3 regions of the Vibrio gigantis genome follow, and region 1 is predicted to be linked to each of the others. Evidence: riboswitches for the same ligand, from Rfam matches in the RefSeq annotation. Region 1 holds a riboswitch; each other region holds the start of a gene.

Region 1 (3,843 bases):
GCCTCCTATTATGCCCGGTGAAACGTTTGTCTATGAGTTTACCCCACCAGATGCGGGTACTTTTTGGTATCACCCACACATGAACAGCGTTAAACAACTGGGTATGGGCTTAGTCGGCCTTATTATTGTTGAAGAGAGCGCGCCAGTTCAGTTCGATGAAGAGCATGCTCTGATGCTTAAACATTGGCATATCGACAAACAAGGTCAGTGGAAAGACTTAATGATTCCCCGCCTCAGCGCTCGTATGGGCACGCCAGGAGAGTGGAGTAGCGTTAATGGAGTACATGAACCTATCTATCAATTGAAGCAGTATGCAACGACTAGGCTCCGTATCGCTAATGTTGATAACACGATTACCTATCCGATTGCTATTGAAGGGGCAGAAGCATGGGTCATTGGCATTGATGGTAACCCTGTAAAGACACCTTATAAGCTGACTCAATATAAAATTGGCCCAGGTATGCGTGTCGACCTTGGGCTGATTGCTCCTAAGGTGGGCGAGCAAGTGAGTGTCCTTCAAATGAAGGGGCGTTTTCCGTTCTCCTTGTGTGAGTTTGAGGTTGTAGATTCAACGTTAATAGAAGGCCAAACACTTCCTTCATTGCCTTTGAATCCCGTGCCTAACTTAGATCTCGCCAACGCAGAAGAAATCGATTTTGTGTTTGAGTGGGAAGGGGCGGTATCACCAGTATCTAAAGATGGTAAGTCCATGCCTAAATTTTGGCTTACTAATAAGCGAGCATGGGAGGGAATGAGCAAAGACAATATTCCAGAGCCGTTGGCGACTTTAGAGTTAGGTAAGACTTACATATTCGATCTTAAGAACGTCACTCAATATCATCACCCGATTCATATTCATGGTCATACATTTACTGTATTGGAACTTGATGGTAAAAAAATTGAAGAACCTTTCCATACCGATACAGTGTTACTTGGAAAAAACGGCCGAGCTAAAGCTGCATTTGTTGCAGACAACCCAGGACGTTGGATGTACCACTGTCATGTCATTGAGCACATGAAAACGGGACTAATGGGATATATTGAAGTTAAGTGACACCTGTAACGTTTAATTTTTGCGCATGCATTCTTAGTTTCTACCCTCGCTTTTATCGGCGGTAAAGCTAGAATATAGGGACTGTTATTTGGGAGGATTCATGGGTCAGCTATCTATTTTAGGTTTTATTGCCATTGGTGGCGCATTTGGTGCTTGTTCGCGCTATTTGATTTCAGAGTTATGTGTAGTGATGTTAGGGCGTGGCTTTCCTTACGGAACACTGACCGTTAACGTGATCGGCTCTTTGATTATGGGCTTGCTCATCGCCGCATTCGAAAATGAGATGGTTGCGACGGAGCCATGGAGACAGATCATTGGCCTCGGTTTCCTTGGAGCACTGACTACGTTCTCTACATTTTCGATGGATAACGTGCTTCTTATGCAGCAGGGCGCTTTCTTTAAGATGGGGCTTAATGTGTTGCTCAACGTGGTTCTCAGTATTTCAGCAGCATGGATCGGCTTCCAACTTTTGATAAAGTCTTAAAACTTTCTTACGATTTGTTAACAACTCGGCTTGGTTTATCCAAGCCGTTTTTATATACTCGATCGAACTTGTCGGAGTGCCATATGGCTGAGACCGTTAACTCGGGATCCGTTGAACCTGATCAGGCTAATACCTGCGAAGGGAACAAGAGTAGATATCTAACTAGAATCCTTCTAGAGATCTATCTCCAGATCACAACTGTATTTCTTACCGTGATCCCTCTTGTAGCATCTAATCCGTCAAGCATTTTTATCCCTATAAATAATGGCTAAAAGCCAAGGAAAAATGCTATGTCGAGTCGTAAACAAGCAAGACTGGAAGCGAAGAATTTCATTGATTCTTTATCCGTACAACCTTATCCAAATTCAAAAAAAGCTTACATCCAAGGATCTCGAGAAGATATCCAAGTCCCTGTGCGAGAAATATCACTCGCAGATAGCCTTGTCGGTGGCACCAAAAAAGAGCCTGTATTCGAATCTAATGAGCCTATTCATGTCTACGATACCTCCGGTGTTTATACCGATCCTACGCATGAAATAGACCTTTATAGCGGCCTTCCTAAGTTGCGAGAGCAATGGATTGAAGAGCGTGGCGATACGGAATTGCTCGATGATGTAAGCTCTGTTTACACCAAAGAACGTTTAGAAGATGAAACCTTAGACGACCTTCGTTACGGAAACCTGCCTAGAATTCGTCGTGCTACTGGCGACCAATGTGTAACTCAACTGCATTATGCTCGTCAGGGTATTATCACTCCTGAGATGGAGTATATTTCGATACGTGAGAACATGGGACGTCAGAAGTTTGCTGATGAACAACTTAATCACCAACACCCTGGCCATAACTTTGGCGCCAACCTACCTAAAGAAATCACCCCTGAGTTCGTGCGTAAAGAGGTTGCTGAAGGTCGAGCTATTATCCCTTCAAACATCAACCACCCAGAATCAGAGCCTATGATTATTGGTAGAAACTTCTTAGTGAAAGTGAACGCCAATATCGGTAACTCTTCAGTAAGCTCTTCAATTGAAGAAGAAGTTGAGAAGTTAGTATGGTCAACCCGCTGGGGTGGCGACACCGTAATGGACCTTTCTACTGGACGTAATATCCACGAGACTCGTGAATGGATCCTGCGTAACAGCCCTGTGCCGATTGGTACGGTTCCTATGTATCAAGCGCTTGAAAAAGTGAATGGCGTTGCAGAAGACCTAAACTGGGAAGTGATGCGCGATACCTTGATTGAACAAGCTGAGCAGGGTGTTGATTACTTCACTATCCATGCCGGTTTGCTGCTTCGTTACGTACCTATGACGGCTAAACGTGTGACTGGCATTGTCTCTCGTGGTGGATCTATTATCGCGAAATGGTGTCTTGCACATCATCAGGAAAGCTTCCTATACACACATTTCCGCGAGATCTGTGAGATCTGTGCGAAGTATGATGTTGCTCTTTCACTTGGTGATGGCTTGCGTCCAGGCTCTATTGCAGATGCTAACGATGAGGCTCAATTCTCGGAGTTACGCACTCTAGGTGAGTTGACTAAAGTGGCTTGGGAATATGACGTTCAGGTGATCATTGAAGGCCCTGGACATGTACCTATGCATCTTATTAAAGAGAACATGGACGAGCAGTTAGAGCACTGCCATGAAGCGCCTTTCTATACTTTAGGTCCACTGACTACAGATATTGCGCCGGGTTATGACCATATTACCTCTGGTATTGGTGCGGCGATGATTGGTTGGTACGGCTGTGCGATGCTTTGTTATGTAACGCCTAAAGAGCATTTAGGCTTGCCGAACAAAGAAGATGTGAAGACTGGCTTGATTACTTACAAGCTGGCAGCACATGCTGCAGACTTGGCAAAAGGGCACCCGGGCGCACAAATCCGAGATAATGCATTGTCTAAAGCACGTTTTGAATTCCGTTGGGAAGACCAATTTAATCTAGCTTTAGATCCGGAAACAGCACGTTCTTTCCACGATGAAACCCTGCCACAAGAGTCGGGCAAGGTTGCTCACTTCTGCTCTATGTGTGGTCCTAAGTTCTGCTCGATGAAGATTTCTCAAGAAGTTCGAGAGTACGCGAAAGACACAGAACAAGTAGCCGCTGATCAGGCTATTGAGATTAAGATGCTAGATAACCCGTTGGAGGGAATGCGTCAAAAATCACAAGAGTTCCGAGATACTGGCTCTGAACTTTATCACCCTGCAGTAGGCGCAAAAGAAGCTCAACTAGAGGAATAATGACAGTGAAGATTCTCATCCCATCTCAATACATCGAGTTAACGGGAGAGGTTCAAAACTGTCTA
Region 2 (3,843 bases), 330 kb from region 1:
GGGTGAACCCAGTCATTCCTAAGCTTGCACACACATACTGATACTGCTGAGAAAGATGCAGCATAGGTTGAGCTAAGGTTTTAATCACGTAAGGCAACGCCATCAAGCTGTTTACGGCAATCACGATAAAGAAAGCCAAGCTGAACACGTCGGTAACCGAGCGCAGTAATAAGAATAGGCCCGTACTGATCACCAAGCCCGGCGTCACCAAAATAATAGTGCCAATCAGCTCAATCTTATCTGCTCTAAAGTTCTTGTTCTGCAAACGCCATGCGCGACTGGTTAGAAGGATCGCGATACCAATACCAACGGCGATAATACTTGCGAGGGAAGCAACACGAACCGAGGTCATTAACGCTGCCCAAAATGGCTCGCTGCTCAGTACAGTGAGCGCCTGAGGGTTAATGCCACTTAAAATAACCATGGCTAATGGCGGCAATACCAGCATTGAGACTATGATGATCCAAAAGCTATCCCAAGCTTTTGACCACCAGCTGTCCTTAACCAAATACTTCTCTTCCGACAGCTGACTAGCCGTCACAGATATAGGCTTAGACAAACGCTGAATACTCACCGCTAATACACCACACAACAGCATTTGCCATATCGCGAGTAACGCGCCAGCCTGCAGGTCAAAGTCGAATTTGATTGCTTGATAGATGGCGAGCTCAATGGTGGTTGATTTCGGACCGCCACCCAACGCCATCACGGTGGCAAAGCTGGTGAAGCACAACATGAACACTAAGCCACACACATGTGGCAATTGCTGTCTTAGCCTCGGCCACTCAACCCATTTAAATTTATTCCAATGACTCATGCCTAAGTGAGCACAGAGTTTATGCTGCTCGGCAGGCACAGTATCTAACGCTTGCAGAAGTAAACGGCTGGCATAAGGCAGGTTGAAGAAAACGTGCGCCAACAAAATACCATTCAAGCCATAAATCGAGAATGGTAGCTCAATGTTGAAGTTCGCCAAGAACTTAGCTAACCAACCACTGTTGCCGTAAATCGCCAGCAAGCCAAATACACCGACTAACACAGGTAGAACTAAGGTCGACGCGAACAACCTCAATAACAAGGCACGTCCAAAAAACTGTCTGCGGCACAAAGCATGTGCAATAGGTATAGCAAAGCCAACACTCAGCACTGTTGAGAGTGTCGCTTGATAAAAGCTGAATTTCGTTACATGCCAATAGTAAGGGTCGGACCATACTTGGCTGATATCAAGAGAAGGGGCATTGCTAAGCAATGCCCCAACTGCTGAAACCACGAAGGCGGTAATGAGTATCGCAACCCAGATCCCGACCTTAGGTGTTTTCTTTATCATAAATTGATTTTTTTACCGTAAATGGTTCATTCCAAACATCACGAATGAACCTTTAAATACAGAAAGCTAGTTTTTTAAAAGTACGTTAGAAAGTAAGTGCACTTTGCCATTCACGAATCCAAGGCTTACGCTTCTCGGCGATCTCTTCAGAGCTAAAGCTCAGTGCTTTCTGCGGTACAGTTAACTGCTCAAAGCCTTTTGGCAGCTCGACAGCCGTTACTGGGTACATCCAGTTACCTGTCGGCATGGCCGATTGGAATTCATCACTTAGGATAAACGCCATAAACTCATCAGCAAGCTTTTCGTTCTTGCTGCCTTTAACCTTAGCGGCCACTTCCACTTGAGTGTAATGCCCTTCTTCGAAGCTCGCTGCTGCGTACTTAGAATCGTTCTCTGCAATAATATGGTAAGCCGGAGAAGTTGTGTAAGACAACACTAAGTCAGACTCTCCCTCTAGGAACATAGAGTAAGCTTCAGACCAACCTTTGGTTACCGTAACGGTTTTCTGAGCCAACTTCTTCCAAGCTGTCGTAGTTTCATCACCGTAAACCGACTTCATCCATAACATCATGCCTTGGCCAGGTGTTGAAGTACGTGGATCTTGGTAGATAACCTTCAGATCATCACGCAGCTCAACCAACTCTTTCAGGCTCTTAGGCGGGTTTGCTAATTTCTCTGTGTTATATACAAAGGCAAAATAACCAAAGTCATAAGGTACAAAGGTCTTGTCATCCCAACCATTAGGCAGTGTTACTGATGAAGTATCAACGTTGTGCTCAGCCAGTAAACCCGTCGCTTTCGCTTCAGCCATTAGGTTGTTGTCTAGGCCTAATACGATGTCAGCTTTGCTGTTGCCGCCTTCAAGGCGCAAACGGTTAAGAATAGACACGCCATCTTCGAGCGCGACAAAGTTCACATCACAACCACACTTCTCTTCAAATGCTTTTTCAACGGCAGGACGAGGGCCCCAATCCGCAGCAAAAGAGTCGTATGTGTATACAGTCAAAGTGTTGTCTGCAGCGAAGGCAGAAAAAGAGATCGCTGTAGTAACAGCAAGGGTAGTTAATGTGAATTTCACTGGACGCTCTCCATGGTCTGAGCGGCACAGGTTTGAGGGAGGAGAACGGTAGAGGTTGTTCCTAACTCAATTCCTACGCCAGCATTATCTGGTTCAGGTTTACGGGTCCCAAGCGTGTGCTTGATCTCAGCTCGCATTCATTATTTGAATGGTTCGCTCCCCGATGAGTGTTCAGAATTGTAATTCGAATTTTAACAATAAGCTATCAAGTTTGGATCAATTACGTTGATCGTAGCCCCAACGTGGCACTAAACCTTGCTCGATACCAAGATGGTCTAGAATGCGCGCCACCATAAAATCCACCAAGTCTTCGATCGATTTAGGTTGGTGATAAAAACCCGGAGCAGCAGGCATGATCGTCACGCCCATGGTTGAAAGTTTGTGCATGTTCTCTAGATGCAGCGTTGAGAATGGCGTTTCACGAACTACTAATAAAAGTTGCCCTCGTTCTTTCATCACCACATCTGCTGCACGCTCAATCAGGTTGTCCGATAACCCATGGGCAATGGATGCCAAACTACCCGCAGAACATGGGCACACCACCATCTGCTTCGGCGCTGCGGAACCTGATGCAACTGGCGAGAACCAGTCATCCTTTCCGCATACAACCAGCTTTTCTGGATCGCAGCCCAAGTACTTAACCAAGGCTTGCTTTGCCGCATCCGGTCCGGCAGGTAACTTAAGCTCATGCTCAGTAGCCAACACCACTCGCGCTGCTGACGAAATCAACAGGTACACCTGATAGTCCGCTGCCAACAAGCATTCAAGCAAGCGCAGTCCGTAAGGCGCACCTGATGCGCCGGTAAAAGCAAGAGTTATCGCTTTATCGTGTTTTGTCATGTTCTCTGTTACTTCAAATTATAAGGTCGTGGATGCCGTTAGCCTTTGAGTGCTAATCCATCCAACAATTTCTGGTGAATACCACCAAAGCCACCATTACTCATTACCAAAATTTGGTCGCCCGCTTGTGCCTCTGAGACAATTTTAGCAACGAATGCGTCCATGTCATCACTCACGTGTGCGGGCTGGTGGCAAGCATCTGCAACATCCTGTACTGACCAATCAATGTTATCCGGTTGGAATAAGTAGGTAGAATCCGCTTGTTTAAGTGAATCAGCCAAGGTTGCTTTGTGCACACCACGTTTCATCGTGGCAGAACGAGGCTCTAAAACAGCAATAATCTTCTTAGTGTCGACCTTATTACGTAATCCGCCTAGCGTAAGTTCAATCGCCGTTGGGTGATGAGCAAAATCGTCATAAACAGACACACCAGCGACCTCGCCTTTAAACTCTAGACGACGTTTAGTGTTGATGAATTTCGCCAATGATTCGCAAGCAAGGTCAGGTGTCACACCCACGTGTCGTGCTGCAGCAATCGCCATCAAAGCATTGTTTACGTTGTGATCGCCAACTAAATCCCAATCTACGGTGCCAACAC
Region 3 (3,843 bases), on a different replicon from region 1:
GTATGAAGGTAATGTCGATAAGCCTGACATGGCTCCGATTGGCGGTAGTGATGAAGTGAAACCGATCACTTCAGCGTCAGTAGCAATGAATCAAGCACAGACGAACTATGAATTTTCTCTGGGCTTCATTGATCCAGGTACGTATTCGTTAGGCTATACCTGTACTGCACAACATGACAGTGATGAAGACAATGCTGATCCGGTTGCTGATGGTTTTGAAATCTTTGATGTTCAAAATAGTGTTCAGGTAGTGGTCGGTCAGGATAGCCAAGTATCGTTTTAAATCTTTGACGTGATTTACCATTCTAATAAATACGGCCTCTCATTTGGAGGCCGTTTTTGATTACGTAGCTAGCATGTATTTGATGAGCATTGAGTGTGCCTCTAGGGAAGTGATAATGTAACGTTGTGTCTCTTACTCTAACCTAGCGAAATGTACTCCGGCGTTGCTCATGAAATCTAGCTTAAGTATTCGATCTTACACCAAGCAATTTAATACCCATGCACATGATGACCATCATCAATTGGTATTGCCGATCCAAGGCAGTATTAATATCGAAATGGTGGGATATGTCGGTAAAGTGGCCGTGGGCGAATGTGTGGTGATTCCGGTAACGACAGCGCATGCGTTTAAAGCGGATGAAGCGGCGCGGTTTATTGTTGCGGATATGATGGAGTTACCGCAGCACTTGTTAGAGCATGAGCTTTCGGTTTTCACGATAACGCCGCCTTTGATGAGCTTCTTGTTATTTGTTGAGAAGCAGCTGGAATATCAAGTCGACAGTGGCATTGAATCAACTATCTTGGATGTGTTTTCACTGCTGTTAGAGCAACAAGAAGTAAGCAAGAGTATCGACCCTCGTATTCGAGCGGTGCAAAGGCTCATTGCGGATAATTACGCCCAACCTCTCTCGATTTCTCAACTTGCAGAAACGGCCTGTTTAAGTCCTACTCAATTTAAAAAACGCTTTAAAGAGTGCATTGGAATCAGTGCGCTTAAGTACATCACTCGCTATCGTATGGAGAAGGCTCAAGCCTTGCTAAGTCATACCGATTTACCCGTTCAATTGGTCGCAGAAAATGTGGGTTATAGCGACCTATCTGCATTCAGTCGTCGTTTCTCTCAGCACTTTGGCATGTCTCCAAGGGCGTTTTTGGGCTCGATGAAAGAGAGTCTTTCAAAACAAGAATAGCGTCCTTTTGGCAAACTCAACTTAGTTTATGTTCACTATTATCTATTTCAGAAATGAAAATAAACTAGGTAATAGTAATGAATCTTGCCATCAATCGCGTTAACGAATTCCAAACAGGCACTTTAGCCATTGTGTTTGCTTCTGTTTTATGGGGCACGACGGGCACGGCAGCAAGCTTTGCACCTGATCTCAGTCCATTAGCGATTGGCGCATTTTCGATGGGTGTAGGCGGCTTAATGCAAGCGGTCTTGGCGTATCGAAAGATCTTATCTTCACTTGATAAGCTTTTGCTCAACAAAAAGCTGTTAGCGGCGAGTGCATTGGCTTTGGCGATCTATCCTCTGGCTTTTTACTCTTCAATGAAGTTATCGGGTGTCGCAATGGGTACGGTGGTGTCGATTGCTACTGCGCCTTTCTTTTCTGCTCTTTTAGAGTGTCTTATTAGCAAAAAGAATAATATCAACAAGCGCTGGCTCACGAGCTTTGCCATTGGAGTCGTTGGTATTGGGCTACTGGTATTTTCAGAATCATCATCAGTGAGTGCTTCTGGTGATGCTCTGAAGCTTTTGGGCATTGGATTGGGGCTAGTTGCTGGGTTGTGTTACGCCATTTATTCGTGGGCGACAAAAGCTCTGATAGACGAAGGCATTAAGTCGCAAGCGGTAATGGGCAGCATATTTGGGTTGGGAGCGATGTTGTTGCTGCCAACGCTATGGTTTACAGGGGATAACCTATTCGCATCGAATACCAACATATTAGTGGTGAGTTACTTGGTGTTACTTCCTCAATGTTTGGGTTATATCGCCTTCAGTTTTGGGCTACGCCATGTCACAGCAAGTAGCGCAAACTTGATTACCTTGCTTGAGCCAGTTGTTGCCGCCGTATTGGCCGTGTGTATTGTGGGTGAGCTTATTCCATTGGTTGGATGGCTAGGTATGTTCTTGATAGTGATGTGTTTATTCATCCAATCTCAGCCAGCTAAAAAGCCGTTATAAGTATTTGTTAAAGCAAGATTAATTGAATTAAATTCATGTGTGAATCTTATAATTGAATAAAATGAGTATCTCAGTTGCGAGAGTGCTGTTACTATCGTTATCAATAGTCGGGGGGCATATACCTTAGTTGGTGTTTGCTGAGATCGTTATTCGAGACCCGTTGAACCTGATTCAGTTAACACTGGCGTAGGGAACTATGATTACTTTGCCTACGTGGTTCAACAATGATCTCTCATTGGTTTCACCTCCACACTCTCTTTGCGGCGAAAGTTCGGTTCTCTTACGTCTTTTAGACAGTAGGAGCGACCATGACACAGCATTCCAATTCTCAAGTATCACCTAGCAGCACTCAAACACCAGAAAACCAATCTTCTTCGATCAATACTCCGATTGTTTTGACCATTGCGGGTTCTGACAGCGGCGGCGGCGCGGGCATTCAAGCTGATATTAAGGCCATGTCGGCAACCGGTAGTTTCGCTTGTTCGGTAATTACCGCGATTACATCCCAGAACACCCAAGGCGTGTCAGCCATTTTTCCAATCCCACTTGAGCATGTGGCTAGCCAGCTAGACGCAGTGTTTACTGATTTGAACATCGTTGCGGTAAAGGTCGGCATGTTGGCGGATTCGCAAATCATCAAAGTTGTCGCGGACAAAATCAAACAATACCAACCTAAACACTTAGTGATCGACCCTGTAATGGTGGCAACCAGTGGCGATCTTCTTCTAGAAAACTCGGCTATCACCACGCTAAAACAAGAATTGATTCCGTTAGCTGACATCATTACGCCTAACTTACCAGAAGGCGCAGCACTTACAGGCAAAGCCGTCCCTGAAAGCGAAGCGGAAATGCAGGGCATGATTGAAGACCTGCGCGCTTTAGGTGCAAAAGCCGTCCTACTAAAAGGCGGTCACTTGGAGAAAGATGAAAACAGTAACGACTTACTGATTTTACCAACCACGTCTGCTTTGATTAGCGCGAAGCGTTTTCCTACCAAAAACACCCATGGCACGGGTTGTACGCTTTCATCAGCGATTGCTTCTTTCTTGGCTCAAGGCAACACGCTTCCAGAGGCTGTCGACCTAGGTAAACAATACATTTCACGCGCGATTGCTCATGCTGATGAGTTGCAAGTCGGTCAAGGTCATGGCCCGGTAAATCACTTCTTCGCTGGACACGGTAATGTTCGTTGATACGGTTGGGGTTCAACTCAGCAATGCCACCTTGCGTTATCGCGATAGTGAACATGCAACCTTATCAGGGCTGTCACTGAGCTTAAAAGCAGGCAAGTGGACTGTGCTGCTTGGTCGCAGCGGTTGCGGGAAAACCACGGTATTGCGATACCTAGCAGGTTTACTCGATGACAAAGTTGAATGGCAGGGCACATTGGCAACGTCTGATGAACTGCCTCTCACCGATCGCATCGCATACATGGCGCAGCAAGATTTACTACTGCCGTGGTTGTCGGTTATCGACAATGTGTGTCTGAGCCATCGCTTTCAAAATTCCGCAGATAAGCATCTAAGCCAATCATCCAATAAACAAGCTCAAACTCACCAAGCATTGGAGTTGCTAGCTTCGGTTGGTTTGGCTGATTACGCATTTACCATGCCGGATCAGTTGTCTGGTGGTATGCGCCAGCGTGTTGCTTTGGC

The links. A riboswitch is a leader RNA that binds a small molecule or an ion and turns the genes downstream of it on or off. The one in region 1 is predicted to bind thiamine pyrophosphate.
Region 2: it holds a riboswitch for thiamine pyrophosphate, as region 1 does, so the genes downstream of both, thiB (thiamine ABC transporter substrate binding subunit) here and thiC (phosphomethylpyrimidine synthase ThiC) in region 1, are expected to answer to the same signal.
Region 3: it holds a riboswitch for thiamine pyrophosphate, as region 1 does, so the genes downstream of both, thiD (bifunctional hydroxymethylpyrimidine kinase/phosphomethylpyrimidine kinase) here and thiC (phosphomethylpyrimidine synthase ThiC) in region 1, are expected to answer to the same signal.

What each region holds. Positions count from the first base shown of each region.
Region 1 covers NZ_AP025492.1:3,510,039-3,513,881, reverse strand. Annotated here, with positions in the region: gene OCV56_RS15815 (multicopper oxidase family protein) at 1-1,054, shown strand, start outside; gene crcB (fluoride efflux transporter CrcB) at 1,155-1,538, shown strand; TPP riboswitch at 1,601-1,699, shown strand; gene thiC (phosphomethylpyrimidine synthase ThiC) at 1,829-3,778, shown strand; gene OCV56_RS15800 (thiamine phosphate synthase) at 3,778-3,843, shown strand, end outside.
Region 2 covers NZ_AP025492.1:3,176,236-3,180,078, forward strand. Annotated here, with positions in the region: gene thiP (thiamine/thiamine pyrophosphate ABC transporter permease ThiP) at 1-1,327, opposite strand, end outside; gene thiB (thiamine ABC transporter substrate binding subunit) at 1,413-2,405, opposite strand; TPP riboswitch at 2,459-2,578, opposite strand; gene OCV56_RS14220 (flavin prenyltransferase UbiX) at 2,622-3,245, opposite strand; gene mpl (UDP-N-acetylmuramate:L-alanyl-gamma-D-glutamyl-meso-diaminopimelate ligase) at 3,284-3,843, opposite strand, start outside.
Region 3 covers NZ_AP025493.1:1,903,274-1,907,116, forward strand. Annotated here, with positions in the region: gene OCV56_RS24450 (DUF4382 domain-containing protein) at 1-283, shown strand, start outside; gene OCV56_RS24455 (helix-turn-helix domain-containing protein) at 453-1,193, shown strand; gene OCV56_RS24460 (DMT family transporter) at 1,271-2,188, shown strand; TPP riboswitch at 2,287-2,398, shown strand; gene thiD (bifunctional hydroxymethylpyrimidine kinase/phosphomethylpyrimidine kinase) at 2,497-3,381, shown strand; gene OCV56_RS24470 (ABC transporter ATP-binding protein) at 3,371-3,843, shown strand, end outside.